Regions from separate parts of the Idiomarina sp. UBA3162 genome, predicted to be linked through region 2. Evidence: predicted binding sites of a transcription regulator. Region 2 holds the regulator's gene; each other region holds the start of a gene.
What was found. Region 2 encodes sigma-54, which starts transcription at its own class of promoters, with help from an activator protein. Its sites were predicted from a motif close to GTTGGCACGNNNNTNGNNT; they were not measured.
Positions count from the first base shown of each region.

Region 1 (10,831 bases), on a different contig from region 2:
TGCTGCCGAAGGACGCGAAGGTGTTGAACGGCGCACCGCCGGTTTCCCCGCGATGGCTATTACACGATCTTGTAGCGTCTTTACCGCTTCCTCACGATTGCGCGCGACATCTTCAAACTTTTTCGGCAGGAAGTCAGCGGCGCCGGCTTCGAGTGCATTCAGTGTAGCCGTTGCGCCTTCGTGGGTAAGCGAACTGAACATTAGAATAGGACACGGCGCATCGCGCATAATTTCGCGGACCGCATCGATGCCATTCATGACGGGCATCTCAATATCCATGGTGATCACATCGGGGCGTAAGCTTTTTGCTTGCTCCACCGCTTGACGGCCATCATTCGCCGAGCCAATGACCTTTATCTGACTGTTACTTTCAAGAATCTCTGTTACTCGGCGTCGGAAAAACGCCGAGTCATCGACCACTAAAACACTCACTGTCATTTTTAGTGTTACCCGTTATCGTTTTGCGTAGTACTTCAGCATGCTCGGTACATCGATAATCAATGCGATACCACCATCGCTGGTGATTGTTGCACCGGCCATACCTGGCGTACCTTGCAATAACTTATCTAATGGTTTGATGACGACTTCTTCTTGACCGATTAACGCATCAACAACAAAGCCGACTTGTTGGTTGCCGATCTGAACGACCACCACATGCCCATTTTCGTTGCGCTTATTACGCTCAGGCGTACGGGTCAGCCAGTGTTCTAAGAAGAACAGTGGGATAGCGCGTTTACGCACGATCAGTGTCAGCTGACCATCAACGGTGTTGGTCTTCGACATATCAAGGTCAATAATCTCACTGACCACTGCCAACGGTAACGCAAAGGTTTGCTCTTTCACTTCGACCATCAAGGTCGGCAAAATAGCGAGGGTTAGCGGTACCTTAATCAGTAACTCAGTACCTTTGCCGAGCTCCGAATCAATTTTTATGCTACCGTTGAGCTGACTAATTTTGGTTTTCACCACATCCATGCCCACGCCACGACCCGAGATATCGGACACTTGCTCTTTGGTAGAGAAACCCGCCGCAAAAATCAGATTGTAGGCATCTTCGTTGGATAAGCGAGCCGCCGCATCCTCATCAAGCACACCTCGTTTAATCGCAATTTGCTTGAGCTTTTCGGCATCCATACCAGCGCCGTCGTCCTTAATAGACAACATAATGTGGTCGCCTTCTTGCGACGCCGATAAGGTCACGGTACCTTCGCGCGGTTTACCTTTGGCTTGACGGTCATCTGGCATTTCGATGCCATGATCGACAGAGTTACGCACCAAGTGCACTAACGGATCCGCCAATGCCTCGACAAGGTTTTTGTCGAGATCGGTATCTTCACCGTACATCTCGAGGTTAATTTCTTTCTTCAAGCTTCGCGCCAGATCGCGCACGACACGCGGGAAACGACCAAAGACTTTCTTGATAGGCTGCATGCGGGTTTTCATCACTGCGCCTTGCAGGTCACCTGTAACCACGTCGAGGTTAGAGATGGCTTTACTCATCTCTTCGTGTTTCTGGTCGTCATTATTGCTTAAGCTCAATAATCGGTTGCGCACCAAGACCAGCTCACCGACCATATTCATGATCTCATCGAGTCGTTTGGTATCCACTCGCACCGTGGTTTCTGCCGGAGGTGGTGGCGGTGCAGCGGCCTTCTTAGCCTCGGGCTTCTTCGACTCTTCTTGTTTTGCTTCTGGCTTCTTAGGTTCTTGTTTCTTCGGCTCCGGCTTTTTAGCCTCTGGCTGTTTAGCTTGTGGTTTTTTCGGCGCTGGTTTTTGAGCCTCTGGCTGTTTAGCAGCGGCTTTATCAACCTTAGGCGCCTGCCCTTTGCCATGTAAATCGTCTAGCAGTGCCTCAAATTCATCATCAGTGATTTCGTCGCTATCACTTTTACTCGCCGACTTCTGCTCTTCTTGTTTTTTCTCTGCACTGGTCGGTGCTTTACCGGAACCGTGCAATTCATCGAGCAAGGCTTCAAACTCATCATCAGTGATTTCGTCATCACCGTCTTTACTGCTGGCTTTGCTTTGCTCTTTTGCCGGCTCATTGCCCGACGATTTATTGGCACCGGGCCCTTGCCCTTTGCCATGGAGTTCGTCAAGTAAGGCTTCGAATTCGTCTTCTTGAATGTCGTCGACGGAGGTATCGTCTGTCGCGCCAGAGGCACTACTTACGTCGGTATCGGTATCGTCGTCGGTATCGGTATCGTCGTCGGTTTCGGTGTCGGCGGAGGCATCGCCTGTCGCGCTAGAGGCGCGACGTACGTCGGCATCAGTGTCGTCGGCGATTTCGTCTTCCGATTCGGGTTGAGAGAGCTTGTGCAGTGTCTCGAGTAGCTCGCTATCGGCGGCTTCGGGTTCTTCGCGCGCTTGTAATTGAGCAAACTGGGCATTAATGGTGTCCAACGCTTGCAGGATCACATCCATCAAGTCAGCCGAAACAGAACGTTGACCATTACGTAAGGTATCGAAAACATTTTCCGCACCGTGACAGGTATCAACTAACGCGGAAACCGATAAGAAACCAGCCCCACCTTTAACGGTGTGGAAACCTCTAAAGATGGCGTTTAGGAGATCTTTGTTCTCGGGGTCGTTTTCTAATTGAACGAGTTGCTCGGATAACTGCTCGAGGATTTCTGCCGCCTCGATCAAGAAATCCTGTAAGATGTCTTCGTCCATCTCAAAGCTCATGCGCTGCTCTCTCCTAGAAACCTAAGCTAGATAATAAATCGTCTACGTCATCCTGATTCTCGACGACATCATCACGTTGTTCTGGGTTAATCACAGGTCCTTCTGCTGCACTCTTATCGACTGCTTTTACATTTTGTTTAGCTTGAGATTTCTGTTCTTCACCAAACAACTTGAGAAGCTCGATCAAATTTTTCTCGACATCTTCTACGAGCTGTATCACTCGACGGATGATTTGACCGGTAATATCTTGATAATCTTGCGCCATCAACACTTCGGTCATTAAGCCATGAATTTGCGGCATATTCTGACCACATTCACGCATTAACGCATCGACTTGGTGACACATTTCTTTGAATTCGTGCAACTGAATATCGTTACTCATCAATCGCTGCCAGGCCGGCATGACTTGTTCGACGCGCTGATGCATTTCGTCAGTCATCGGCAAGCAGGCTTCGACTGCATCCATGGTTCGGTTAGCAGCGTCTTCTGTCTTTTCGATAACGTACTGCAGACGGTTTTGTGCGTCGGGCAGGTCATCCTGTGTTAACTGCATAATCCGCGGATCGAGTTGGAAATCTTGCAGTGCTTCGTGGAGATCGCGAGTCAGTTGCCCCACCGACGTGAAGAGTTTGTCATCACGCTCCTCGCGAAAGTCATCAAGCCATTGATCGGCTTTGGCTTGCTCGCCCGCTTCTAGCCATTCAACCAGTTGCTGCGCTTGCTGGAGCGATATATTTGCCGATGATTTTGACATAACCGCACTCATTAACTGATGCGTTCAAAGATTTTATCGAGCTTCTCTTTCAACGTGACAGCTGTGAAAGGTTTAACGATGTATCCATTGACGCCCGCTTGGGCGGCTTGAATAATTTGCTCGCGTTTAGCTTCTGCGGTCACCATCAGTACCGGCAAGTGCGCGAGGTCATCGTCTTTACGAATTTCTTTAAGTAAGTCGATACCTTGCATCCCTGGCATGTTCCAGTCAGTGACAACAAAGTCAAAGTCACCTTGCTGGAGCATCGGTAAGGCGGTGTTGCCATCGTCAGCTTCTTGGATGTTGGTAAATCCAAGGTCGCGAAGAAGGTTTTTGATGATTCGTCTCATTGTTGAAAAGTCATCAACAACAAGAATTTTCATGTTTTTATCCAAAGCTCCCTCCACTTGGGCTCTCGATTACTACGACAATTACTCTACCCAGCTTTGCATACGCGTTTTTAAGCGCATCATCGCTTGGCTATGAATTTGACTAACACGTGATTCACTCACGCTGAGCACTTCCCCAATTTCTTTTAGGTTCAGTTCCTCATCATAATACAACGAAAGCACTAAGGCTTCACGTTCAGGTAAGCCAGAGATGGTGTCCACCAGTGCACGGTGAAACGCATCGTTCTCTACATCTTTTTGCGGCTCATAGTTGGTGCCTGTTACTTGTTCAGGCACGATGACATCTTCCGAGACGCCCAGATCTTCGATGCCAATAATTCGTCCCGAGTTAACATCACGCAGAATAGCGTGGTATTCCTCGAGCGACATTTCTAGCTTTTCCGCTACTTCCGTATCCTTTGCATCACGCCCCGTGTCGTTCTCGACTTGGCGGATGGCTTCTAACACACGTCGATGGTTACGATGCACCGACCGCGGTGCCCAATCGCCGCGACGGATTTCGTCGAGCATAGCACCACGAATACGAATGCCCGCAAAGGTCTCAAAACTCGCGCCCTTGCTGTTATCAAAATTTCTAGCTGCTTCCAATAAGCCAATCATACCGGATTGGATCAAGTCATCGACTTGTACGCTCGCGGGTAGGCGCGCCATCATGTGGTGTGCGATTCGCTTCACGAGCCCCGTATGTTGCTCGATAATCGCCTGACGATTATCAGCATGGGCACTGTAAACAGCGGCTTTATTCATTGGCAACATCCTGCTTCTTACCGTTATCGGCCGATCCTATTAATTGTTCAAGAAAAAATTCCAAATGCCCGCCTGCTTGCGCAGGTACCGGCCAGTCAAGCGCACGTTGCGCAAGGGCTTTGATGGCTAATGAGGCAGGCGAACGAGGCTGCATAAGTACTAATGGCTTTTGCTTTCGTACCGCCAAACGAATGTTATCGTCAAACGGGATGATGGCGGCTAATTCTAGCGCGACATCCAAAAACCGATCAGTGACCTTGGTCAACTTATTAAACAGCAACTGGCCTTCTCTTAGGTTACGCACCATATTGGCAACAACTTTAAACTTGAACACATCCTGTTCTTTGCTCAGCACTTTCATCAGCGCGTAAGCATCAGTAATTGAAGTCGGCTCATCACAAACTACCAGCATCACATCTTGAGCAGCGCGGGCAAAACGCACAACGGTATTACCGATACCCGCTGCGGTATCAATCACCAACACGTCAAAGTCTCCTTGTAGATCGCTAAAAGCGCGAATCAACTCTGCGTGTTGCGTCTCGTCGAGGTCAATCATCGAACGGGTGCCTGAAGTGGCCGGTACAATCTTAATACCTGCTGGGCCTTCTATCAGAATGTCTTTGAGTTCGGCCTGCCCACTGAGCACATGAGAAAGATTTTTTTGCACGCGCAGTCCGAGCATGACATCGACATTGGCGAGACCTAAATCAGCGTCTAGCACCAATACCCGTTTGCCTTGCTCTGCCATTGCAATAGCCATGTTTAAAGAGATGTTGGTTTTACCCACACCGCCTTTACCACCCGTTACTGCAATGACTTTGACTTTACTTTGTTTCATCTTTCTTAAGCCACTAGCTTGATCCATGCGCTCTAACTCTTACTGCTGGTTAATGCTTGATTAATCGATGACCTTTTATTGAACGGCCTGCCAATTTGATTTTGGCATGTCTGACACATTCGAACAAATGCTTTTATCGTATAAGCGCTCTGCTTCGGTGACCATGTAATGCTCGTCCGCCACGCGAATGTCTTCTGGTACTTGCTGTCCGTGGGTTAAGTAGCCCACCGCAAGCCCTTGCTCGATGGCAACACTGATACTTTCACCTAAACTTAAACACTCGTCTAGTTTAGTAAAAATGCAGCCTGCCAACGGCAATGTTTTGAACTGCTTAACCGTATCGTTCAACACCTGTGTTTGTGATGTTGAAGATAATACCAAATATGGACGAATTCTTAGACGTTTATTCTGTAATAATTGCGCGAGTTGTTCACTTAAGCGTTTATCGCGCTGACCCATACCCGCGGTATCGATCAAAATCAGGCGTTTGTCGCGCAATGTCAGCATTGCATCAGCTAACTCTTTAGCATCGTTTGCGACTTTAACTGGACAACCGATAATACGACCATACACTTTCAGTTGTTCGCTTGCGCCAATACGGAACGTATCGGTGGTAATCAATGCGACCGAGTCAGAGCCGTGGCGCTGCGCATAACGGGCTGCCAACTTAGCAATCGTCGTTGTTTTACCGACACCCGTCGGACCGACTAACGCAACTGCACCGCCACGAGTCAAAATATCGTCATGGGTGGTGTTAAGCTGACCTTCCAATAATTGCAATGATTGCTCCCAGCTATCTTCGATGTCATCGCCCTCAGGGATGAAGCAGGCGATTTGATCGGCAATTCGTTCGCTCACACCCATAGTCATAAGGCGTTGGGTCAATAAGGCGCGCATTGGTTCTTCGCGCTCAATTTCTTGTTTCATCAAACCGCTCAACTGATGTTGCAGTAAGTTCTGGACACCTTTGATTTGCGCGCGCAGTTCTGCGATTTCAGCAGCGCTACCGCCACCAACATAGTCAGGGATATCGACTTCGGGCTCACTGGGTACCTGGGTCGCTTCGGCGCCAGCTTGGACCGGCTCAGTTTGAGGTTCGGGTGCTGGCTTAGGTTCAGCATTGCTTGCCTGCATCGCTGGATGTTGTGCCTGGCGTGCCAAGATTTCGGCCAGTGAGTTTGCAGGCTCAGCATACCGTTCCGCCTCATCGCTCTGCGATGCCGACTCGGCTGCTGGTGCCGCTGCTTGCGGCGCTTGTGGCTCTGCATCACCATCAATTGCAGCGACAATCTCAACGCCACCGTTTACCTTTTTATTCGACATGATAACGGCATCCGGTCCGAGCGTTTCCTTAACTTGCAATAAGGCACGACGCATATCCTCAGCAAAAAAGCGCTTCATTTTCACAGGTAAATCCCCCTATCACTGAGCCGCTGGCTGTTGTTGGCCGCCAATCGAACTCACAATTCGAATCTGTTTATCATCTGGAATTTCTTGGTAACTCAGCACCCGCATTCCGTCAGTTGCGTGACGCGCGAAGCGCGCCATCGTTGAGCGCAATAGCCCGGATGTCAGTAACACCGATGGCTCGCCGTTCATCTCTTGTTGTTGATGAACCTCTTTCAACGATTGCTGCAGGCGTTCTGCCAAGCCAGGTTCAATACCTGCGCCTTGCTGTTCGGCTTCATTGCCTGCGGCTTGCAATGACTGATGCAACATCTGTTCCAACTCTGGCGCCAAAGTAATGACAGGCAGTTCTTGTTGCCCTTCGGAGATGTCTTGAACGATGAGTCGACGTAACGAGATGCGGACCGCCGCGGTTAATACATCGGTGTCTTGTGTGCGTCCAGCATATTCGACAAGCGTCTGTGCAATAGTCCGCATGTCACGGATAGCGATACCCTCGTCGAGCAGGTTTTGTAAAACTTTGACAAAGTTGCCGAGAGACAATAAATCGGGTACCAAGCCCTCGACCAATTTAGGGTGGCTACGACCCAAACGATCCAGTAGCTCTTGCGCTTCTTCATGCCCTAATAATTGCGAGGCGTGGTTTGTGACGATTTGGCTCAAATGTGTAGCAACAACCGTTGCTGCATCAACCACGGTATAGCCCATGGTTTGGGCGTTTTCACGTTGTTCTGGTTTAATCCAAATCGCTTCGAGACCAAACGCTGGATCGGTGGTCTTCTCACCTTCTAACTCACCAAACACTTGGCCGGGATTAATCGCTAACTCGCAGTCATGACGAATATCCGCCTCACCCATGGTCACCCCCATGAGCGTGATGCGATAGCTATTAGGACCCAAATCAAGATTATCGCGGATATGCACAGCCGGTACTAAAAATCCGAACTCTTGTGATTGCTTCTTGCGCACTCCTTTAATGCGCGATAGCAGTTCGCCACCTTGGCTTCTATCAACCAGCGGAATCAAGCGGTAGCCCACTTCCAAGCCAAGGGTATCTACATGACGCACATCGTCCCAACTGAGCTCTTTTTGAGCTAACTGTTGCTGTTGTTCTTGTTGTTTTTGTTCAACTTGCTCGGTCTCTTGGGTTTCTGCATGACGCATTTTGTAATATGCAGCACCTGCGAGCACGGCAGACATCGATAAGAAAGCAAAGTGCGGCATGCCGGGAATAACGCCCATGGCAAACAATACTGCACTTGAAATGACTAGCACTTTCGGGTTGTTAATCAGCTGAAATACAACCGCTTCACCCATGTCCTTGGTATCATTTTCACGGGTAATGATGATGGCGGTTGCGACAGATAACAACAGCGCTGGAATTTGTGCTACTAAGCCGTCACCAATGGTAAGTAGCGTATAGACTTCAATCGCCTGACCAAACGACAAGTCATGCTGGATCATGCCGATTAAGAAGCCGCCTACAACGTTAATTAAAAGGATTAAGATACCGGCAATGGCATCGCCTTTAACAAATTTACTGGCACCATCCATCGAGCCGTAGAAGTCAGCCTCGCGAGTTACGTCGCTGCGTCGCGCTTTCGCTTCCTCTTGATTAATAAGTCCGGCATTCAAATCCGCATCGATGGCCATCTGTTTACCCGGCATAGCGTCAAGGGTAAAGCGGGCAGTGACTTCAGAAATACGGCCGGCACCTTTGGTGATTACGATAAAGTTGATGATCACCAAGATAGCGAAGACCACCAGACCGACGGTATAGTTGCCGCCAATAACTACGCTACCAAAGGCTTCAATGACACTACCTGCAGCGCCGGGCCCCTCGTGACCGTTGAGTAACACGATACGGGTTGATGCTACGTTCAATGATAGGCGCAATACGGTCGCTATCAGCAATACCGTAGGGAATGCGGCAAAATCGAGTGGACGTTGGGTGTAGACCGCAACCAGCATCACCACCAATGAAAGAGTAATTGAGAACGAAAAGAGGATATCCAACAAGATAGGTGGAATGGGAAGCACCACCATCGCGAGTATCGCCATCACCGCCAGCGGGGTACCGAACCCTTTAATTATGTGCGAGTTAGCTTGCGCCAGCCCTTTTAAATTGTTCAGTCTTGCAGCACCACTTGCCATACTTCTTTTCCTGCGCGTCAAAAAAATGATTCTCTGACTAACTGATACAAATTCTGTGCCAACAAAATACAGTTATCACCTACGTACCTATCGGACGTCTCCGCTAGGCGTTTATCGAGCGGAGGTTTAGCTTTTCTGAGGGTTAGTTTGGAGAATGATTAATGCCAAGTAGTTTACTGGAGTGGTCTGTCTGTTCACTGTTGAGTCTGCTATTGCTGAGTGCAGGTGTCCCTGCCATGCAGCACTCAACCGCACAACTCGAAGCGCGAGCGCTTGGACTGCGCGGCTTAAGTTTGCTGCAAGCGTATCAAGCGCGTGCGCAAGCGCAGCAACGCCATATCGAGATTCCGCTTACTGCCATTAAGCACGCGCTCAAAACCGACGGTTGGCAGTTTACCAGTAACTTTAATGATCACAGCCGTCCGCTGACTTTTTATGCGCCACAAGGGTATGCTCGTGCCGGCCACTTAAGTATGCATAAGGGTAAGTTCGAACTACGCTGGATTGTCAGTGCTATCGGACGGATAAGGTACTGTAGCGCTGGCGATGTCGAGATAATGGGTATAACTTCATGTGTGTAACAACACGCCCTTGGGGGTTTGCACTGATTGAGCTACTTGCGGCTTGTGCCCTAATGGTCCTATTAGCGGGTTCGTCAGTACAGGTCATACTGTGGCAAACCACGTCAATCAATCAAGCCTTGCAGCAACCTCAGGCGCAGCTTGCTTTGCAAGGTCTAGCGCTACAAATTGGACGTGATCTGTTACGCAGTGAACAGGTCAGGCAATTGACTTCGAGCTCGCAACATAGCTGTTACCTACTGACGATACACACAGGCGATCAGGTTGGTTATCGCTTACGCGCTGGGGCATTGCAATACCATGGTGATGCTTTTGATTGTGCCCAGCGCGGCTGGCAAAGTCTAACCACAGCGCAAACACTCAGCCTGACCCAGTTTAGCATTCGGGCACTCGCACCGGGTTACCAGATCACCCTCGCCACGTCGGCACACACGATGCGCCTTCCCTTATTCAGTCCTGCACCCGTCAATCGGAGCGTGTTTGATGAGCAGCTTTATTACGCCCCTTCTGTCCTTGATTGGCATACATGCATTGATCATGCTCTTTGCCACCGAACACCTGAATCTATTAACGCAACGTTTCGCCTGGCAATGGCAACAATACCAGCAACTGCAGCAACGCGCTTATGAGCTTGCTAAAGCTCAAAGGTTCAGCACTTATCGAGGCGATGATAATGACGGTCGTGGTGAGCATATCGCTGGCGAGCGGCTTAAGTATGGTGCAGCTTACGCAGACCGAAGTCCGCCGATTACAGGCGCGGCAACACGCGTTAGAACAACTGCAAGCGGCACAAAACGAGTTATTGATGGCAATCGGAAACGGAGAGGTTCGACACTGGCAGCCCACTAATGAGGCAATAACAGTGACACAAGAATGGTACTCGGCACGGCAAGCCACGTTCTGGCTTGCCCATGCTAATTTAGAGGGGGTTATCCCAGTTTACGTAGCGTTGACTAACGAAGATCTGGCGGAATACTAAAGATGATGTTTTCCTCGCGCCCTTCTCGCTCAGTCACAGTTTCACCACCCCAGCTGCGTAACTGCTCGATAACCTCGCGCACTAATACTTCCGGCGCCGAAGCGCCTGCGGTCACCGCCACACGGTCGATATCGTTAAGCCAATCGCGCTGGATGCCACTGGCATCATCAATCAAGTAAGCAGGTGTGCCCATCTTCTCGGACAGTTCACGTAACCGATTTGAGTTCGAGCTATTCTTGGCACCGACCACCAACATTAATTGCGCTTCTTCTG
Region 1 is NZ_DEYI01000053.1:31,245-42,075, forward strand. It holds gene B2X00_RS06345 (protein-glutamate methylesterase/protein-glutamine glutaminase) at 1-438, opposite strand, end outside; gene B2X00_RS06350 (chemotaxis protein CheA) at 454-2,688, opposite strand; gene B2X00_RS06355 (protein phosphatase CheZ) at 2,702-3,442, opposite strand; gene cheY (chemotaxis response regulator CheY) at 3,454-3,837, opposite strand; gene B2X00_RS06365 (RNA polymerase sigma factor FliA) at 3,874-4,599, opposite strand; gene B2X00_RS06370 (MinD/ParA family protein) at 4,592-5,464, opposite strand; gene flhF (flagellar biosynthesis protein FlhF) at 5,513-6,844, opposite strand; gene flhA (flagellar biosynthesis protein FlhA) at 6,860-8,998, opposite strand; gene B2X00_RS06385 (hypothetical protein) at 9,160-9,579, shown strand; gene B2X00_RS06390 (hypothetical protein) at 9,570-10,208, shown strand; gene B2X00_RS06395 (type II secretion system protein) at 10,205-10,558, shown strand; gene ispH (4-hydroxy-3-methylbut-2-enyl diphosphate reductase) at 10,533-10,831, opposite strand, start outside.
Region 1: a site for sigma-54 is predicted at 9,043-9,061, ahead of flhA (flagellar biosynthesis protein FlhA). Genes of this name have one in related genera too.

Region 2 (10,831 bases):
CACAAGATAGGGTATGGCAAGCACGAATCCTAGCCGATCAGTTGTCAGTGCGAGCACAATTGCCAGAGGATTTTCTATCTGAGCCGATCAAGGTCAGCGCCGACTTTGCTCAGCTGAATACCGATAATCTAAAACAAGACACGTCGAGTGACTCAGAAACCACCGACTACGAGTGGGTAAGCCGAGTGCCGCCGCTCGATATTACCTGCAATGTGTGTCGACTCGATGATCATCACTTAGGTCGAGTCAGTGCCAAGTTGGTTCCCATCGAAGGCGGTATCGCGTTGAATCAACTGAAAATGGCGAATGAGACGGAGCAACTTGATGCATCAGGTTTCTGGATGGTCAGTGAGGGCCAGCCGTTTACTCAGTTGAGCGGTGAGCTCACCACCAGTGATATCGGCGAACTCCTGCGAGAGTACGGTTTAGAGACAGCGATCCGCGATAGCTCCGCCACCATTGCTTTTGGTGTGCGTTGGAATGATCACCCCCATCAAGTTGATTTTGATACGTTATCAGGGGCACTGCAGTGGGACTTTGGGCAAGGTTATTTGGCCGAGGTCAGTGATGGTGGCGCGCGCTTGTTCTCGCTACTCAGCTTAGACGGTATCTTACGCAAGTTGACGCTGGATTTTCGTGATGTATTTTCGCAAGGTATGTTCTACACCGATCTCAATGGTAGCGTGCAAATTGCCCAAGGCGTATTAACCACTAATGATACCCAGCTTTTTGGTTCGGCGGGTGACATGGTCATTCGCGGCAGCACCGACTTAGAGAAGCAATCGCTCGATTATGAATTGACCTATGCGCCTAAGGTGACTTCAAGTTTGCCCGTCATATTGGCGTGGATGGTTAATCCACCTAGCGGCCTTGCGGCGTTGTTAATTGACAAGGTCTTGCAAGACGCGAAAGTCATTTCATTGTTGCGTTATCGTGTCACTGGTACGATAGACAACCCTGTTGTGGAAGAAGTTGAGCGCGACAGTCGTCCCGTTGATATTCCAGAACTGGAAAAAGAAAAGGAGGCAAACAATGACGCAACCTCTACTCAGCGCAATCCAACTCAGTAGCTTCAAGACGCCCACTGAAAATCTAGCTCTACTTGAACGCTTATTGACTCAGTTGCCAGAGCAACGTCCGCAACTGGTGGTTGTCCCTGAAGCGTTTAGCTGCTTTGGTGCCGGCGACCGTGCTCAGCTAGAAATGGCGGAACCTGTTGGTGATGGACCCGTACAACAGCGCTTGTCTGAGTTGGCTAAACAGCACGAAATATACCTTGTTGGTGGCACGATTCCACTTCAAGCTGGTGACCGCTTTGCTGCAGCTAGCTTATGTTATGGACCCAACGGTGAATGCTTAGCGCGTTATGATAAAATTCACTTGTTCGATGTCGACGTCGCCGATAACACACGACAATACCGAGAGTCTCGCTGGACACGTGCTGGAAGCTCGATTGTCACTATCGACTTGGGCTTCGCTGTGGTCGGAATGGCGGTATGTTATGATCTGCGTTTTCCAGAATTGTTCAAAGCACTGCGTGCCAAGGGTGCCGATATTATTTTATTACCGTCAGCATTTACTGAGGTAACCGGTGCAGCACACTGGCATTCGCTGGTGAGAGCACGGGCGATTGAGCAGCAAGTGTATATGCTCGCACCCAACCAATTCGGCGAGGCCGCCAATGGACGCCGTACCTATGGACACTCGATGATCGTTGACCCATGGGGTGAAGTCATGGCCGAGCAAGCCGATGGAGAGGGCGTTGTCAGTGCCTATTTTGACAGAGAGAAATTGGAGAATATTCGCGCGCAAATGCCTGTCGCGGAGCAAACTCGCCTGACGGTGAGTGCTAATGTAAATGAGGATGTATGAGCGATAAATTAAGTTGGATTAATGAATTACCCGTGACTGAGTCAGATCTCGCTAGAGCGCTCGGTACCTTATACAACGGCGATATCGACTTTGCTGACATTTATTTTCAAGGTAGCGTCAACGAGTCATGGGTATTAGAAGACGGCATTATTAAAGACGGTGCGTATCACAATGAAACGGGTATGGGTGTCCGTGCCATACAAGGTGAAAAAACAGGCTTTGCTTATGCTGACGAGATTACTCAGCAAGCGCTCACACAAACCTGTAACGCGGCACGCGGCATTGTACGGCAAGGTCAAAGTAAGCAGGTTAAAGCGTGGACTCAGCAGTCGGTAGCGGCACAGTATGCGGCTAAGAACCCACTGCAGTCGCTCGAAGAGGCGGAAAAGATTGCGCTATTGAAGCAGGTCGATGCCCATGCGCGTGCCCAGGATAAGCGTGTATCTCAGGTCGTTGTTAGTCTCTCGGGCAGCTACGACGACGTGCTTGTTGCAGCGACTGACGGTACATTCGCTGAAGACCATAGGCCATTGGTTCGGTTAAACTGCTCTGTCATCGTTGAACAAGAGGGCCGACGAGAGCGGGGTTCAGCAGGTGGTGGTGCGCGTGTCAGTTACGAGTATTTCTTTAAAGATGAAGAGGGCACACCGCGCTGGAAAGCGTTTGCTGAAGAAGCGGTTCGTCAGGCATTAGTTAACCTAGAAGCCATTGCGGCTCCGGCAGGAACCATGCCGGTTGTACTTGGCGCCGGCTGGCCGGGTGTATTGTTGCATGAAGCGGTTGGACACGGACTTGAAGGTGATTTTAATCGTAAAGGTTCTTCGGCGTATGCGGGTAAAATAGGTGAGAAAGTGGCTTCGGAACTTTGTACTATCGTCGACGATGGTACCCTAGCCGACCGCCGCGGCTCGCTGAGTATTGATGATGAAGGCACGCCCGCAGGTCGCAATGTACTAATCGAAAATGGCATCCTGAAAGGCTACATGCAGGATAAAATGAATGCGCGTTTGATGGGCCATGCGGTGACAGGCAACGGTCGTCGTGAGAGTTATGCGCACTTGCCCATGCCGCGTATGACAAATACCTACATGCTGCCCGGTGAGCACCAGCCCGAGGACATTATCGCGTCTGTGAAGCGCGGTATTTACGCGCCACACTTTGCCGGTGGTCAGGTCGATATCACGTCGGGTCAGTTCGTGTTTTCGGCATCAGAAGCATACCTGATTGAGGACGGCAAAATTACACAACCGATTAAAGGCGCGACGTTAATTGGTAATGGACCGGAAGCGATGAGTAAGGTCTCAATGGTGGGTAATGATTTAGCGCTCGACCAAGGTGTCGGTGTGTGTGGTAAGGATGGTCAGAGTTTACCGGTTGGCGTCGGTCAGCCAACGCTGAAACTAGACGCTATGACAGTCGGTGGTACTGACTGAGGCTTAGGCCTCAGTCATGAGTTCACGTAAATAGACAAATAGCTGGCGCGCTGCCGTAGGCGGTTTATTGTCCTCGGCTTGCTTTTTGGCTTGTCGAAGCCATTGGCGAATACGCTGAATATCGGCATCGGGGTAACGGTTAAAAAAGTCTGTGAGCGCTTCTTCGTCACCTGATAACAGCAGGTCGCGTTGTTGCTCAACAGCATGAAATTGATTCACAGTTTGTTGGTGAAAGGCGTTAAGGCGTTCCATTGCTTGTTCGATAGGCGTAACGTCTCTTTGGCGCATTAACTTACCAATAAACTGAAGTTGGCGGCGATAGCCTTCGTGTTTATTTTTAATTTTACGAGCGAGCAAGACCGCATCGCGCAGCTCATCATCAAGTGGAATGCTTTTGAGTTGCGCATCAGTTAAGTCTACGAGCTCAGTGCCCATTTTTTGTAGGGCTTCAACTTGGCGCTTGCGTTCACTTTTGCTGGGGACATCTGCAAATTCATTTTCGTCTGGCGATGTCGAGTGGGTTGGTTTACGAGCCATAATCCATTCAGTTTTAATTGCTAATAATAACGAGCAGTTTACCAGTTTTACGCAAGACGCGTTAATCATTTAGAGGAGTGTACATTGAAACCTCAACTTAGCGAGTTACAGCAACAACTTGATGATGTTGAATTAGCGGTCCAATATGCGTTGGAGTTAGCGGCTAAAGAGGGGACTTCAGCGGCCGAGTGCTCGATCAGCAAAAGCGCCGGCATTTCAGTCGGTACGCGTATGGGCGATGTAGAGACCGTTGAATTTAATCAAGACGGTGCGCTGGGCATTAGTGTGTATCGTGATCATCAAAAAGGCTCGGCATCGACTACCGACTTATCGCGTGAAGCCATTGCTGCGGCAGTAAAAAAGGCGGCGGAAATTGCCCGTTATACCTCAGCTGACCCGTTTAATGGGTTAGCACCGAAAGAACTAATGACCAAAGATTATCCTGAGCTAGACTTATGCCACCCCGGCGATCAAAGTGCAGAATACGCGATAGAGCAAGCACTCGCCTGTGAGCGTCATGGCTTAGCTTTAGATGATCGCATTATTAATTCTGACGGTGCACACTACGGTTCGCATACGGGCTTTCGCGTATATGGCAATAGTCACGGTTTTTTGGGCGGTTATTTGCAGTCGCGTCATAATTTAAGTTGCGTACTGATCGCAAAAGAAGGTGAGCGCATGCAACGCGATATGAGCTACTCGGTTGCGCGTCGAACGCAAGACTTAGCTGCGCCCGAAAAAGTAGCTGAGGAAGCCGCTCAGGAGACGCTATCCCGCTTGGGTGGCCGCAAGATCGATACCGCAAAAGTCCCGGTAATTTTCCGCGCCGATGTGGCGGGCAGCTTGTTTGGCCATTTCGTAAGTGCGATCAGTGGCGGCAATCTTTACCGGAAATCAAGTTTCTTGCTAGACGCATTGGGCCAGCCGGTGTTGCCGTCGTGGTTAAACATTAAAGAATGTCCTCATATCGTGGGTGGTTTAGCAAGCAGTCCGTTTGACCATGAAGGTTTAGCTACGATTGAACGTGATATCGTTACGGCCGGTGAGTTGCAGACTTATCTACTTACTAGCTATGCGGCCCGCAAGATGGATATGCAGCCCACCGGTCATGCTGGGGGCATCCATAACTGGCGCTTGACCCATGGTGATAAGAGTTTGGCTGAACTGTGCAAACAGATGGGCACAGGCTTACTGGTCACCGAATTGATGGGGCAAGGCGTTAACTTAGTCAACGGTGATTATTCGCGCGGCGCTGCTGGATTCTGGGTTGAGAATGGCGAAATTCAGTATCCTGTTGAGGAAGTGACGATTGCGGGTAATTTAAAAGACATGCTGGCAAATATCGTCGCTATTGGTAACGATGTTGACGAGCGCCATGCTTTGCATACGGGATCGGTGTTGTTAGAAGAAATGCGGATTGCAGGTCAGTAAAGCAACCGGCGACATTGCTGTTTAAGACAGCAGCAATGTCGCAGTACCCAAGAATGCAAAGATACCGACCACATCGGTGACGGTGGTTAAAATAACCCCGCCCGCCAGTGCTGGGTCAATATCAAAACGCTTCAATATCATGGGTACGGTCACGCCGGCAAGCGCCGCCGCCAGGAGATTCATCATCATCGCGAAGGCGATAATGCCACCAACCAACCAGCTTTGCATCCAAAGTGCTACCACAGCGGCAATGAGGATTGACCAGATAATACCGTTCAGTGCGCCAATGGCGAGCTCTTTGCCGATCAACCACCGTGAGTTACTACTACCGATATGGCCGAGCGCCATACCTCGAATTACCAAGGTCAGGGTTTGACTACCGGCAATACCCCCCATACTTGGCACGATGGTATTCAGGATAGCGAGTACCGCCATCTGCGCTAACACGTCTTCGAATAGTGAGCTGACCATAGCGGCAAGTAATGCCGTGACCAAGTTAATGGCCAACCACACGGTGCGGCGGCGAGTACTTTTGAGTACCGGCGCAAAAGTATCCTCGTCATCTTCTAAACCGGCCATACTCAACATCGAGTGTTGAGCATCCTCGCGAATGATATCAACCACGTCATCGATGGTGATTCGACCCACAAGTTGCTGCTCCCCGTCGACAACGGGCGCTGATACCCAATCATGACGTTCAAACAATTTTGCGACTTCGGTTTCATCCATGTCGACAGGAATACTGACGATATCCGGCGACATAATATCGCTGACCACTTTTGATGGGTCGACGGTGACTAAGCGCGATAGGGCGATTTCACCGATGAGTTTATCGTTCCGATCGGCGACATAGAGTTTATCAGTGGCTTCTGGTAGCTCGCCTTTTAGGCGAAGGTAACGTAATACAACATCGACGGTGACATCGGCGCGCACGGTAATGGTATCGGTGTTCATGATACCGCCGGCAGAGTCCTCATCGTATGACAATGCCGTTTCAGCACGCTCTCGGTCGCGCTCGTCCATTGATTTGAGCACTTCTTGATAAACTTGGTCTGGCAAGCCACGCAGTACGTAGGCCAAGTCATCGGTATCCATTCCTTCGGTGGCAGCCGCGAGTTTTTCAGGCGCCATCTGGCGAATAATGGATTTTTGAACTTCTTCTGAAAGTTCTTCTAGAATATCACCGTGTTCGTCGGCATCGACGAGTTTCCAAACAATGGCACGACTTTTAGGGGGGGACGACTCCAGGAGAAGCGCAATATCACATGCCGGCATATTATGTAGCATGCGGCGTGCAGCCACATACATACCGTCCGATAGGGCAGTATTTACCTCTTGAATACGCTGCATTGCATATTCTTTATCGGACAACTCAGCCATCATGGTTATTCAGCTTCCTCAAACTTATCTTCAAATAGGATGGTAATTGCTTCGAGCGCTGCCTCGGCATCTTCACCTTGGGCGCAGACATCGACCTCGCGGCCCTGTCGGCTGGCGAGAAGCATTAAACACATCACACTGCCTGCATCGACCTCTTGACCATCTTGGCTGATGGTAATTTTGGCGGCAAACTCCTGCGTCAAGCGTGCCAATTTGGTTGCTGCGCGCGCGTGCAGACCTAGTTTATTGCGAATGATCAAAGATTTACAGACTTTTTGCGTCATTTTGACAATTCCCGATGGCGAACCTGAACATGTGTTTCATCTGTTCTGAACTGGTCGGCTAAGGCTTCGGCCAAATAAACAGAGCGATGTTGACCCCCCGTACAACCCACCGCAATAGTTAGATAGCTACGGTTACTGCGTTGAAAGTAAGGTAACCATGTGGCAAGAAAGTTTTCGACTTGCAGTAAATATTTGGTCACTAAACCTTCTTTGCGGAAAAATTGCTTAACGTCCTCGTCTTGCCCAGTGAGAAGCTTGAGCTCTGGATTCCAATGGGGATTCGGTAAAATTCGCGCATCAAATACGAAATCTGCATCCTTAGGTACGCCGTGTTTAAATCCGAACGACTGGAACACAATCACGACATGCTTCGAAGCTTTACCCAAGACGCGCGCACTCACCTCTTCACTGAGTTGATGTAAAGATAGGTTACTGCTATCAATTCGCCAAGTGGCGCGTTCAGCAATAGGGTCGAGTAGTCGGTTTTCTAACTGCAGCGCCTCAACTAAAGGTAGCTGCTTTTGTGAAAGTGGATGCAAGCGCCGAGTTTCGCCAAAGCGTTGTAGCAGCGTTTGGTCATCGGCGTCGATAAAGAGAACTTCAATATCGACGTCATCGGGCAAAAACTCAATTGATTCTACGAGTTCGTGAGGATCTTCAGGTAAATTGCGTACATCAATACTGATGGCAACGCGATCATATTGCTCAATGACTGAATGAACCAGTGTTGCGAGCAAAGCGATAGGCAGGTTATCGACACAATAGAAACCGAGATCTTCGAGTACTCTTAAGGCAATGGTTTTGCCGGAGCCTGAACGTCCACTGACTATGATAAGTTGCATTCAGGTGCCTGATCTTCGCTGACAAAAATAGAATAGAGCGCTTGGTCACTATCAGCTTCTCGCAGCGAACGCGTGCATTCTTTGTTATTCATGCGTTTGGCGACGGTTGCAAGCGTGTTTAAGTGATTTTCATGCTCCGATTCAGGGACAAGCAAGGCGAATACGATATCCACCGGCTGATTGTCAATCGCATCAAATTCAATGGGTTGTTCAAGCGTCATTAGTACCGCCACAGGTTGCGTCGCATTGGCTAATCGACCATGTGGAATAGCGATGCCAAGACCAATACCCGTACTACCTAAGCGCTCACGATTAATTAAGCTCTCAAAGATGTCGTGTTTAGTGATTCCGACAAGTTTTGGGGCCGCGATAGCGCTGATAGTTTCTAACAGGCGTTTCTTGCTTGCACCCTCGACTGCACACTTGGTGCAGTCGGGGCTCAAAAGATCAGACAATTGCATGATTTAGTGTTTTTTCAACTTTTCTTTGTGTTTAATCACTTGGCGATCGAGTTTATTGATCAATCCATCAATCGCCGCGTACATATCGTCGTGCTCTGCATCGGCGAAAATTTCTCCGCCGTTAACATGAAGCGTAGCTTCCGCTTTTTGAACCGTTTTTTCAACATTTAGGATGACGTGAACGTTGTTTATGTGGTCAAAGTGGCGCTCTAACTTGGCAAATTTTGTATCCACGTATTCACGCAACGCGTCAGTAATATCAATGTGGTGACCTGTTAGGTTGATTTGCATAACGTCTTCCTTCTACGGTTGAACAATATTAAAGCAGACTCTTCCTCTGGCTTGAAGAGGGAATGTTGAGCGATTCACGATATTTCGCGATCGTTCTTCTAGCTACTTGGATTCCCTGATCCGCAATGAGTTCAGCAATTTTGTTATCACTTAATGGTTTGGCGCGGTTCTCCGCGGCAACCAATTTTTTGATTAGCGCTCTTATAGCGGTACTTGAACACTCACCTCCTGTTTCGGTACTGACATGACTGGAGAAGAAGTATTTAAGCTCGAAGATGCCGCGCGGGCAGTGGAGATATTTTTGAGTCGTTACACGCGAGATTGTACTTTCGTGCATATCAACGGCTTCCGCGACATCATTGAGAACCATCGGCTTCATCGCCTCCTCACCATGTTCAAAAAAGCCTTGCTGACGTTGAACGATGCAGTGCGCGACTTTCAGTAAGGTCTCGTTTCGGCTTTCGAGACTCTTAATGAACCAACGCGCTTCTTGAGTATGCAGCTTAATATACTGAGAGTCAGCACTTGATTTTGCCTGCTGACTCAGCGCTGCATATTGTTCGTTCACTCTTAATTTAGGTACGCTATCAGGATTTAATTCGACCACCCAACGACCATTTTTTTTCACTACCGAAATATCCGGTATGACGTATTCAACGGGCTTTTGGTCGATAGCATCGCCAGGATAAGGGTTTAAGGTTTGAATCAGTCGCAGTGTCTCTTTCAGCTCTGCTTCATCAATCTTCAGTTTACGCTGCAACCCTTTATAATCCCGCGCACCCATTAACTCCATGTAATCATTTATAAGCGCTAATGCAAGCTTTTTGCAGGGGGTTTCATCGCATAGTTGCTGTAGTTGAATACTCAAACATTCTTGGATGGAGCGCGCACCGACACCCAGAGGATCAAAATGTTGAATACGCTTAAGCACCATGGCGACTTCTTCAACATCGACTTCGGGTAAATTGATAGCTTCAACGAGTTCATTCAAGTCTGAAGTCAGGTAACCGCGCTCATCGATGGACTCGATGATGGTGGTGGCTATAGCCGCATCTTCGTCTGAGAAATGCGACATCTGCATTTGCCAAATCAAATGATCGTAAAGCGAGTCGCTTGTTTCGCCTTGATAGACATCGTGTTCGCCGTCAAACGACTGGCTTGAGCTAGTGCCACTTGACGGAGTAGTTGATGTATATGTGTCATCCCAAGTGCTATCTAATGGGAGGTCATCGGGGAGTGATTGATCTTGTAATGCATCGACGGTTTCTTTTTGACTATCGTCTTTTTGCGTTTGCTCGGCATCGGTCTGGGCATCTTGCTCAGCTTCACCCTCAACCTCAAGTAACGGGTTATTATCTAAGGCTTCTTGAATTTCAGCTTGTAGATCGAGTGATGAGAGTTGCAACAACCGAATGGCCTGTTGTAATTGAGGGGTCATCGTAAGTTGTTGACCCATTTTCAGTTGCAAACTTTGTTTCATCTGATTATCCCGGCCTCACTTGTGCTGTGTTACAAGGTGAACTGCTCACCGAGGTAGACATCTTTCACTTGTTGGTTTGACAATACGCTATTCGCGTCCCCGCTAGCAATCAGCTCGCCATGACTAACGATATACGCATGCTCGCATACGGACAACGTTTCACGCACGTTGTGGTCAGTTATCAACACACCGATGCCTCGGTGCTTAAGATGTTCAATTATTTTTTTGATGTCGAGTACAGAAATCGGATCAACACCTGCGAAAGGCTCGTCTAATAAAATAAACGTAGGGTCAGCAGCGAGCGCTCGAGCGATCTCAACACGGCGACGCTCACCACCCGACAGACTCATACCCAAGCTATTCACGATATGACCGATATTAAATTCTTCGAGCAATGCATCGAGTTTTTCTTCGCGCTCAATCGCGGTAAGTGAACGTCGAGTTTCAAGAATCGCCATCAAGTTATCACGGACCGTCATTTTTCGAAAAATAGATGACTCCTGTGGCAAATATCCAATACCTCGACGTGCACGTTCATGCATCGGCAAAAGCGTTAAGTCCTGATCATCCAGCTTAATACTGCCTTTATCAGAGTTCACTAAGCCAACTATCATATAAAAGGTCGTTGTCTTACCTGCACCATTAGGACCGAGCAGGCCAATAATTTGCCCTTGGCTCACCTCTAAACTGACGTCTTTGACGACTTGGCGTCGATTATAAGATTTAGCGAGATGCTGAACAGATAATTTAGCCATGCACTATTGCTCTTGTTGCTGTTGGTCGTCTTCAGGTTGCTCTTTCTCGGGTTGCTTATTGGGGT
Region 2 is NZ_DEYI01000059.1:4,929-15,759, reverse strand. It holds gene B2X00_RS07540 (YhdP family protein) at 1-1,070, shown strand, start outside; gene B2X00_RS07535 (carbon-nitrogen hydrolase family protein) at 1,033-1,872, shown strand; gene tldD (metalloprotease TldD) at 1,869-3,305, shown strand; gene yjgA (ribosome biogenesis factor YjgA) at 3,309-3,842, opposite strand; gene pmbA (metalloprotease PmbA) at 3,927-5,273, shown strand; gene mgtE (magnesium transporter) at 5,295-6,656, opposite strand; gene B2X00_RS07510 (HPr family phosphocarrier protein) at 6,659-6,937, opposite strand; gene rapZ (RNase adapter RapZ) at 6,934-7,779, opposite strand; gene ptsN (PTS IIA-like nitrogen regulatory protein PtsN) at 7,764-8,240, opposite strand; gene hpf (ribosome hibernation promoting factor) at 8,244-8,531, opposite strand; gene B2X00_RS07490 (RNA polymerase factor sigma-54) at 8,560-10,011, opposite strand; gene lptB (LPS export ABC transporter ATP-binding protein) at 10,041-10,766, opposite strand; gene lptA (lipopolysaccharide transport periplasmic protein LptA) at 10,770-10,831, opposite strand, start outside.

Region 3 (10,831 bases), on a different contig from region 2:
AAGCAGGCTGCCAAGTGGGTCCTTTTGCGCGCTTGCGACCCGGCGCTATCCTTGAGAATGGCGCACAAGTGGGTAACTTTGTTGAAATGAAAAAATCACGTTTAGGTGAGGGCTCAAAAGCCGGTCACCTAACTTATTTGGGTGATACCGAGGTTGGACGCAATGCGAACATTGGCGCCGGCACTATCACCTGCAACTATGATGGTGTTAATAAGTCTAAAACCATCATTGGCGATGGCGCGTTTATCGGTTCAAACAGTTCATTAGTGGCACCGGTAACGATTAGCAAGGAAGCAACGGTAGGCGCTGGCTCAGTGATTACACGGGATGTAGGTGATAACGAATTGGCGGTCGCTCGTGGAAAACAGCGAAATATTGAGGGCTGGCAACGACCTCAAAAGAAGGAAAAATAATTATGTGCGGTATTGTAGGAGCGACGTCTGAACGACGTGTAAGCGGAATTTTATTAGAGGGCCTGAAGCGGCTTGAGTATCGTGGTTATGATTCAGCGGGAATCGCTGTTATCGATAAGTCTCAGCACTTACAAACCATAAAACGTACAGGTAAAGTGCAAGCGTTGGCGGACGCGATTGAAGAGACGCCAGTAGACGGAACCATCGGAATTGCACATACGCGTTGGGCGACCCATGGTGGCGTGACCGAACGCAATGCTCACCCTCACCTATCAGAGCACGAAATTGCAGTGGTGCATAACGGCATCATCGAAAACCATGAGACTTTGCGCGAGCAACTACAAGCGTTGGGTTACGAGTTTGTAAGCCAGACTGACACCGAAGTGATTGCTCACCTTATCCATCATGAACGCAAAACTCACAACGACCTACTCGATGCGTTAAAAGCCGCTGTAAGGCAGCTTGAGGGTGCTTATGGCACTGTGGTAATGGATACAAAAGATCCTGAACGATTAGTGGTTGCGCGTTCAGGTAGCCCGCTTGTTATCGGTGTTGGCATCGGTGAAAACTTTGTGGCGTCTGACCAATTAGCGCTATTACCAGTTACCCGCAAGTTTATTTATCTCGAAGAAGGTGACGTTGCTGATATTAATCGCACCGATATCAAAATTTACGATAGCGCTGATGAGTCGGTTGAGCGCGAAGTGGTCGATTCTGATGTCAATTACGACGCAGGTGGTAAAGGTCAGTATCGCCATTTCATGTTAAAAGAAATTCATGAACAGCCTATTGCCGTTCGTAACGCACTCGAGGGCCGGTTATCTGAGAGCACGGTACTTGACGATGCGTTCGGCGAAGGCGCAGCCGAGTTATTTAAGACGGTTGAGCATGTCCAAATCATTGCTTGTGGTACCAGTTACCATGCGGGCATGGTGGCAAAATACTGGCTTGAATCAATGGCAAACATCTCGTGTAATGTAGAGATAGCCTCTGAGTTCAGGTATCGCCAGTCGTTTGTGCGCCCTAACAGTCTGCTTGTGACTATCTCGCAAAGTGGCGAAACGGCGGATACGCTCGCAGCGCTTCGTCTCTCAAAAGAAATGGGCTATCGAGGCAGTCTGACGATTTGTAACGTCGCAACCTCGTCCATGGTACGTGAATCCGATCTTGCCTTTATGACGCGTGCTGGCGCAGAAATCGGCGTCGCATCAACGAAAGCATTTACTACCCAGCTTACGGGGCTATTAATGCTCACCGTTGCGATTGGTAAGTACCGTGGCATGAACGAACAACAGCAATCCGCTATTGTAAAAGCGTTACAAACCTTACCTGCTAAACTCGAAGAAGCGGTTGAACTCGATGCCGAAATTGAAGCACTCGCGCCCGATTTTGCAAGCAAGGATCATAGTCTATTCCTTGGACGTGGTAATCAATACCCAATAGCCATGGAAGGTGCGTTAAAGCTCAAAGAGATCTCGTATATTCACGCAGAAGCGTATGCAGCAGGTGAACTTAAGCATGGTCCATTAGCGTTAATCGACGAAGAAATGCCAGTTATCGTCGTTGCACCTAACAACGAGTTGCTCGAGAAGCTCAAATCCAACGTTGAAGAAGTGCGCGCTCGTGGCGGCATTATGTATGTGTTCTCTGATAAAAACGCACGCTTCACTAGTGATGACACGATGAATGTCTTAAATGTCTGTCACTGTGATGAAGTCATCGCGCCTATCGTATACACCATTCCTCTGCAGTTGTTGTCGTACTACGTGGCCATCATTAAAGGCACCGATGTCGACCAACCAAGAAACCTTGCGAAGTCAGTGACGGTTGAATAACCGTCACTGCGCTTTGGTTTATGAATGTGGCTTAGCAATAAAGTTTCATACTTGGTGTGGTGTTACGCTCATCGTAATAGATAGCATATTCGTATTGCGGCATCCTGTAATTCTCCTGAAAAATCAGAGCAGTTATAACTAGAACATTCCGTTAAACTAAAACAGAGCTAGAGCTGAACTTACGAACTAAGCCCAAGCGTCGCTTGCGACGCGACAAACCGGACGCCTTAAGCGTTCCAACTTTTTTAGCTATTTCCCTCAGCAATGAGTTGACCAACAGTTCTCCTAGCTTGATCATCTAATCGCTTTAACAAACCAATATCGGACGTATAATTATGTCTTGATTGTTGCGTCTCGGTGGTCTTTGTTGGTTTTACCCTGTTATAGGGATTTCGTTCGCCGCTATTAATCATCTTTAAATGAGTGAAAAGTTATATGATTTATTTTTTCTACCTTTTTTTCGCAGTAGTTAATAAGGTTTGTGTTATTTTTAAGCTCAGCTTGGATTTTCAATGTTGCTTTTAGACGTCCTTTATTAGAAATTTCTTCTGTTTCGCTAAGGGGCTGAATTTTTTGACTTGAGATGTGTGAGTCGAAATATTCTTTATTTAACTTTGCTTTTTGGTCTGAAAGTACACCATTACAAAATTGCAATAGGGAAGCATATTCTTCTTCACGCTCAGCAGGTAAGTTATTTAAATAAGATTTGAAAACCATTATATGATAGGTCTCATGTACGATCTTTCCCGCTGCCTCAAGGGCTTGATGAGGGAACAACTTGGGATTGCAGAAGTTTACAGGATAGAAAAATCGGTGTGTATTATCATCTGTGCTTGATTCAGTAATTGAAAAGTTTTCTTTCGGCGTAAAGTAAATCTCAATTGAGATGTCGCTGCGGGGAAGAATTTCTTTTGCAACTGTTTTACTTAAATTAAGGCTCAAGTTGGTATAACGTTCTCGGCACTGACGTTGCTCATTATGTACAAAGAATGAGATATTTCCCCACCGGGCATTGAAATTTACTAGTTTCGAAAAATCTAAATGTCTATCGAAGTCTTTAAGCGCTACATTAGTTTTGGAAGATTGAAACGCCGAAGTAGTTACGATGTCGCCTCTATTATATTCGACGACGTGGTAAATGGTCTCGTAATTATCAGGTGTCGCAATTTTAGTAGAGGAACAACCAGTAGCCGTTAACAAAACTAGCACTAAGATTAATTTTGTAAGTTTGATTTTTAGAAAAGATGGAGGTAAATCCCTCCATCGCATAGGTTTTAGCATATTTCGATAACCTTTGAAGGGCCTCTACCTGGACCACAGCTTCCTAATCCGGCTACACTATAAGAAACTTGAGCTTTTACTTGAGATTGTTCTTTCCATTTAGCTGTAACCTGTCCACTATTTTCAGTTGAATTTACTGTTACAGTTTGAACTTCGGCACGGAAGCTGCCTGCAGAAAGCTGGTTATTTATTAACCAGTTTTTAACTGTTGACGGCTGACTAAATCGCGCCTTGTTATTTTTAACTTTGTTAAGATTCATTTTTAAATCCCCATCCGGCGCAGCTCTGCAGGTTGCGCCTAAAATCAATCGACGTGTTTTATCTTGCGTGCCATAGATGTATGCGCATAAATGCGGATTATCGGGATTAACATTAGCTGCAAGTGTGGGCTCTTTCTGCGTTTGTCTAATTGTTTGAGGTGTTTGATAGCTGTTCATTGCCACAACAGCACACGGCGACACCTCTCCGCCAAAGTCCTCGAAAAGACTCAGGTTCTTGTTGCCTAGCCGTGTTAACGACTCAATAGGGTTAATCGTCAGCGAATTGCCCTCTAATGTCATGAGAAAGGTCGCTTTGGCAGAATTTTGTGGGTCCTCTGGATCGGCAAAGTTTAACGATATTGTCGACTTATGAAGCGCCTTTCGCTTAATCAAGTAAATAGACGATTGGTTGAGAGTGCCCTTAATAAAGCGAGACTGGTTGGCTATCTTTATCGTCGCAGGTTCGCTGTTGAAGTCGGTTTTGCTGAACAATTGGGTTGCTTGTTGTTGTAACTGGTTACGTGCATCAACCGAAAAGAACGACGTTAACCCGAGATATTGAGGATTGTTTGTGCAGACGTGGTTATTAGCTTGCGTGCTATTTGAGTTAAGCCATTGCTGGTATTCATTCGCAGCTTTAAACGAACGACTTAATTGGTCACCGATATGACCCAATTGTTTATCGACTTGCTTTGCATAGGCAAACAGCTGCTTCGCGAGGTAGGTTTCACTGTTCGTATATGAGGTCTCTGAAAACCTAAAGGTTTCCGGTTTAATATCGCTCTGTATTAAGTGTGTTACAGGGGCGATTACTTTGAATGCATCGTACTGAGAGGAATCCGGTCTATGTACGATGATGCGGTACTGTGAATGGATGCTTTGATGTTCTTTTTCAGGGTTTTCATTTGTATTAACAACAATCGTGTTAAAGAACCAATCACGTAGCTGATCGGTCGTGCAATCTTGGCATTGAATAAGATAAGTCGGTGTTTCAAGTGTTTTGCCGAGTGCGTTAAAGCTCGCTAAAAGCAGTCCCAGTAGAAGAATTTTGCGCATTGTGCTTTCTCTTTTTATAACATTAAAGATACATTACGATAGTAATACTGTTTTGTCAGCATTAAATGACATCATTATCGGGTTGCCCCTCTGAATGATGCGCTTCGCATATGCATGCTATCGTGTCATAGTAGTTGCTAAGCCAACATTCACTCTGTTGTCTGTGTCACTGAGTCAAGAAGTGGAGTTTATGAGTCACGATCACCATCATCACCATCACCACGATATGTCTTCGAATCGGATTGGTTGGGCATTTTTTCTCAACTTGGGTTTCACCATTATTGAGTTTATCGGTGGCGTCTTAACGAACAGTACGGCTATCCTTGCAGATGCGGTGCATGATCTCGGTGATAGCTTATCTATTGGTCTAGCTTGGTTACTCAACAAATTCAGTAAGCGAGATCCATCTCGCACCTTCACGTATGGGTATCAGCGGCTCTCGTTAGTCGGGGCTTTTATTAATGCGGTTATTTTAATTGCCGGCTCTGTCTGGGTACTTTACACCGCTATTCCTCGATTACTTGACCCCGTGATGCCGGTTGTTGAGGGCATGATTGGTTTGGCTGTGTTTGGCGTTGCCGTTAATGGGTATGCGGCGTTTAAACTAAGCGCAGGCGAAACACTTAATGAACGTGTATTAAACTGGCACTTGATCGAAGATGTACTGGGCTGGGTCGCAGTATTGATAGTCTCAATCGTACTGTATTTTGTCGACTGGCCTATTCTTGATCCTTTATTGTCTATCGGCTTTACCTTATTTATCTTACTTAATGTTATTCGTACTCTGGCATCTACAGTGAAGCTATTTGTGCAAGCAGCGCCTAGCGAAGAAGCCTATATCGCCATTCAAGAAAAACTGATAAAACTAGATGATGTGCAAGATGCTCATCATATTCACTTTTGGTCGCTTGATGGCGAGCGTCATGTATTAACCGCGCATATTGTGGTTGCGCGCGAGCTGACTGCGGAGCAACGAGGAAAGCTCAAACTTAATATTTCCGATGCGCTACAAGGCTTTAATTTGGCGCATACTACAATTGAACTTGAGTATCCCGACGAGCCTTGTCGAGACCATTAATAGGAGAGCGGTTTATGGAACTGTTTGGTAGTTATACTTCACCGTATGTACGGCACTGTCGTATTGCGTTTAAAGAAACGGGCTTAGCGTATTCGCTTACCGAGACTGATCACGATATGAGTGCAAAGTTGAGTCCTGCTAAAAAGGTACCTTTTTTACACCACAATGACCTGCGTTTTTTTGATTCTTCGAGCATATTAAAATATGTGCGCGAAAAGAACGGTGAGCGTTTTTTCGCGGATACCACTGATTTTGACCAGTATTGTTTGGTGAATACAGCGATGGACGCCACCATCAATTTATTCTTGTTGAGCAAGGAAGGTGTCACGCCGGAAAACAATGGTTACATGAAGCGTCAGCATGAGCGCGTGCATGAAATTCTCGCTTTAATGGAAAGTCGCGACCATGCTGTTGCTTATGAGGGGCCGCATCCGTTCAGCGATGGTGAGCTGCGCTTAGGTTGTTTCCTGAGCTGGGGACTCTTTCGTTCACTGATTTCGTTAAACGAATTCCCCAAGCTACAGGCGTTTTTAGACAAAATTAACGACTACCCTATTTTTGCAGATACGCATCCAAGCCTAAAAGATTAGGCTTGGATTGCTTTCGCACGTTTAGGGATTTCCTCGTTGAGCAGCTCAACATTACGCGAGTAATCAACCGGAACATCGATGATATGTACGCCACCCTGTTCCATGCAGTCACGCATCAGTGGCTGCAGCTCTTCCGTTGCAGCTAATCGATAACCCTTGGCACCGTAAGCTTCTGCATATTTTATAAAATCAGGATTTTTAAAGTCCAAACCAAAGTCATGCAAGCCCATGTGCTCTTGTTTCCACTTAATCATCCCGTAAGCACTATCGTTTAGAATAAGCACAACCAAGTCGAGGTTCATACGGACCGCGGTTTCTATTTCTTGCGAATTCATCATAAAGCCACCGTCGCCGCAGATAGAAACCACCTTGCGGTTTGGGTGGACCAATTTAGCGGCCATTGCGGAAGGTAAACCTGCACCCATCGATGCCAACGCATTATCGAGTAACACGGTATTTGGCTGGCGCGCTGGATAATTGCGAGCGAACCAGATTTTGTAGATACCATTGTCCAACGCAATGATACCGTCGTCTGGCATGACTTCTCTCACCTCTTCTACTAGGCGCTGAGGTAACATAGGGAAAGCTTCGTCATGCGCACCTTCATCGGTGTGATCGCGCATATGCTCTCGTACTTTAAGCATGAACTCAAAATCCCAATGAGACTGCGGCTCGATACCTTCTTTAAGCTGCCAAATGCTGTTGCCGATATCGCCGATCATACTGGCGTGCGGGAAATAAACAGAATCGACTTGCGCACCTTGGAAGTTGATATGCACCACTTTGCGCTGATCAGGTTTCATCATAAATGGCGGTTTCTCAACGACGTCGTGACCGACGTTGAGGATCAAATCAGCCTGTTCTATGGCACGATGTGGATAGTCGCCGTCGGATACCGCGGCATTACCCAACCAACGAGGATGATCTTCATTAATGACGCCTTTACCCATTTGCGTTGTGATAAACGGAATACCTGTCTTATCAACGAACGCACGGAGCATCTTCGCGGTGATTTTACGGTTGGCAGCCGCGCCGATCACAATCAATGGATGCTTGGCTTCTTTCAGCAGTTTTAATACATAGTCAACTGACTTATGCTCGGTAATCGGCCTGCGTGAGTAACTTGGCGCAATCGGTGTTGCGTCCACTTCTTCAGCGGCAATATCGTCTGACAATTCAAGATGTGCTGCACCAGGACGTTCGTCTTCAGCACGACGGAAAGCCTCCCGTACGTGTGAGGGTATCGTCTTAGCACTGATAATTGGTTGAGTGTACTTGGTGATTGGCGTCATCATATCGATAACATCAATGATCTGGAATTGACCTTGCGGGCGGTCTTTAATCGGTTTTTGTCCCGTGATGACTACCATCGGCATGGCACCCAGTTGTGCATAAGCAACTGAAGTGACTAAGTTGGTTGCACCGGGGCCAAGAGTAGATAAGCAAACGCCGGGTTTTCCTGTCAACCTCCCGTAGGTTGCCGCCATAAAACCTGCCGCCTGTTCGTGACGCGTCAATACCAGTTCGATGGATGAATTTGAGAGAGACTCAAGTAGATCGAGATTCTCTTCTCCTGGGATTCCAAACACATATTCCACACCCTCATTCTCGAGAGCTTTTACCATGAGGTCCGCCGCTTTCACTTAGACACTCCTTTTAAATTCACATGAATACTAAGGTGCTACGTTATGACAGGCGATTATGATCAAAAAAGGGCGGTGCTCAGACCGCCCTTTTATTTAAAGTGTTGCGCCTCAATTACGAGTTGTCTTCACCTGATGTCATATCTTGAAGACGTGTACGCAGCTCTTCATCGCTTTGAGCACGCTGAATGATCATGTTGTACTGCTGCGGTGTTAGACCTGAATCTTCCACTGCTGCGATCATTTCTTTTTGTGCTTCTTGCTGGATGCTACGTGCTTGCTCTTGATTTTCAGCATTTTGGAACTTGTCACGATATTTTGTCGTCACTTTTTGTACGTCTTCCATTGCTGCAACAAATTTCACCAACATGCCTTCAGTGATTTTTTGTTGAGCTTGCTGTTGAGCCATCTGATTCTGCATAGCGTTATCTTGAGTTTGCGCTGCTGCAGCAGTCGTGGCTAAAGTCATTGCTGATGCTAATGCAATCATTGTCTTTTTCATGATGAACTCCTGTTGTTCAAAAAAACTTGTTCGATAAGACTAAAGCGAAGACCATGCCAACTTCTTAACATTATGAAAAATAAGGGAAAAATAAATATCGAAAATCATACAAAGAAAACTTACAGTTTCTTATGTATCCTTTTGATACACACAAAGGAGGTAATGTGACAAAAAGATACACCTTACCGCTTTCAAGTATTCAGCGCCGCTTGTTACTGTATGTGGTCATTCCGATGCTCTTGATTTCTGGGGCTGCGATAACGTTTGGGTTGAATATTGCGGGTCAACAAGAGGAAGAGCGGCTTAAAACCGATCTTAAATTGATTGGTCGGGCAATTAGTCTGCCCATCAGTGATGCGTTGTTAAATAATGATTTAACCACTGTGCAAGCCAATCTAGACTCAGTATTCAATATTGGCCGTGTTTACGGCGCCTCAGTTTACGACGTGAACGGTCAACAAGTGGCCGAAGCCGGTGTGACAGAAACTGACTTATCCGATAGTTGGTTGGCGCGACAAACAGTTCAAACTGGGGTGTCACAAGATGATTATCGTCAAGTTGAGGGACGTGAAGTATTCTCACAGTTTCTCCCGATTGTCGATCGTGGAGGCCGTATTATTGGCCTTCTGCAAATCAATCGACGCGCCAGCGACTTTGATGAACGGTTCGAGCAACTCAGCCAAGTAGCGTGGGTCAGTTGGTTTATTTTTGCAGTGGTGACTATCGCGGTGTTGGTGTTTGGTCATTATCGCGGTGTAGGGCGTCATGTTCTGTATCTTCGAAATATTATGCAACAAGTCGCACAAGGACGGCGCGATGTGCGCGTAAACACTCAAGGACCGAGCGAAATTGTAGCCATTAGCCAAGGGCTGAATGAGATGCTTGAGGCGGTGACGCGAGCAGAGCATGAAATTCGTGACAGACGACAAGAAGAGCAACGCTTGAACGAAGCTTTGCGCGCGCAAGAGAAAATGGCTGCGATCGGCTCAGTATCGAGTGGGGTTGCTCACGAGCTTGGTGCGCCGCTCACGGTGATCGATAATCGTGCTAAAAAGCTGTTGAGACATGCGACTAGCGATGACGATAAACGTCAGTTGAAAGCTATTCGGGGTCAAGTTCACCGGCTAACAAGATTGGTTAATCAACTACTCGCCTTTTCTCGCACGCCTGTGAGCGAACGCCAACAAGTGCCGATTAAATCACTGATAGAGCGCGCTCGCACTAGTGTGGGATTTGAGCTTGAGAATGATGATATCCAATGTGTCGTTGAGTATCAGGGCGATGAAGTTGTTAAGGTTGATGTATCCCGTATGGAGCTGGCATTAGTGAATGTGCTACGAAACGCGTATCAAGCGGCTAAATCAGAGGTGCGTATTGCCGTGAGTCAAACACCAAGCGCGACGGCTATTATGATAATGGATGATGGTGACGGACTTACTCAAAGCGCTCAGACGCATGCTACTTCGCCTTTTTACAGCAGTAAAACAACAGGTGAAGGGACAGGGTTGGGATTGACCATCGTGCAACACATCATGAGCGATCATGACGGCCAATTAAAGCTTAAAAACCGCGTTCAGGGCGGTTGTTGCGCGACTTTATTACTTCCTCACATAGGACTCAGATCAGGAGATTCAAATGACAGCTAATACAGCGCAAATCGCAGTTGTTGAAGATGATTCAGCGCTACGTGAGCTACTTGTTGAGGAGCTTGAAGCTGAGAACTATAAAGTTTTTGCTTTTCCATCAATCGAAGACTATCAAGCTGAGTTACCTTCAGTTGATGTCGTTGTCAGTGATATTCGCCTACCGGGATCCTCAGGTTTGTCGCTGCTGAAGCACGTCACTGAGGTCGGCGCGCCCGCACTCATCCTCATTACCGCGTTCGCTACTGTCGATCAGGCGGTTGATGCGTTAAAACACGGTGCGGCTGACTTCTTGACCAAGCCACTTGATGTTGAGCACCTGCTTCTGAGTGTGCAACGTGTGTTGGAGCACCGTCTATTAAAGCAAGAATTGACTCGTTTTAAGTCGCAGCGAAAAGGACCCGCAGGACTTATCGGTCAAAGTCCAGCAATGCGTAAGTTGTATCATCAAATTGAGCGACTCGGCACAGCCGATGGCAGTGTACTTATTACCGGCGAATCTGGCACCGGTAAAGAGCTGGTTGCACGCG
Region 3 is NZ_DEYI01000100.1:200-11,030, reverse strand. It holds gene glmU (bifunctional UDP-N-acetylglucosamine diphosphorylase/glucosamine-1-phosphate N-acetyltransferase GlmU) at 1-413, shown strand, start outside; gene glmS (glutamine--fructose-6-phosphate transaminase (isomerizing)) at 416-2,248, shown strand; gene B2X00_RS12070 (hypothetical protein) at 2,654-3,529, opposite strand; gene B2X00_RS12065 (hypothetical protein) at 3,523-4,845, opposite strand; gene B2X00_RS12060 (cation diffusion facilitator family transporter) at 5,036-5,923, shown strand; gene B2X00_RS12055 (glutathione S-transferase family protein) at 5,938-6,513, shown strand; gene B2X00_RS12050 (acetolactate synthase large subunit) at 6,510-8,156, opposite strand; gene B2X00_RS12045 (DUF4168 domain-containing protein) at 8,272-8,658, opposite strand; gene B2X00_RS12040 (sensor histidine kinase) at 8,823-10,304, shown strand; partial or broken gene B2X00_RS12035 (sigma-54-dependent transcriptional regulator) at 10,294-10,831, shown strand, end outside.
Region 3: a site for sigma-54 is predicted at 8,701-8,719, ahead of B2X00_RS12045 (DUF4168 domain-containing protein). Genes of this name have one in related genera too.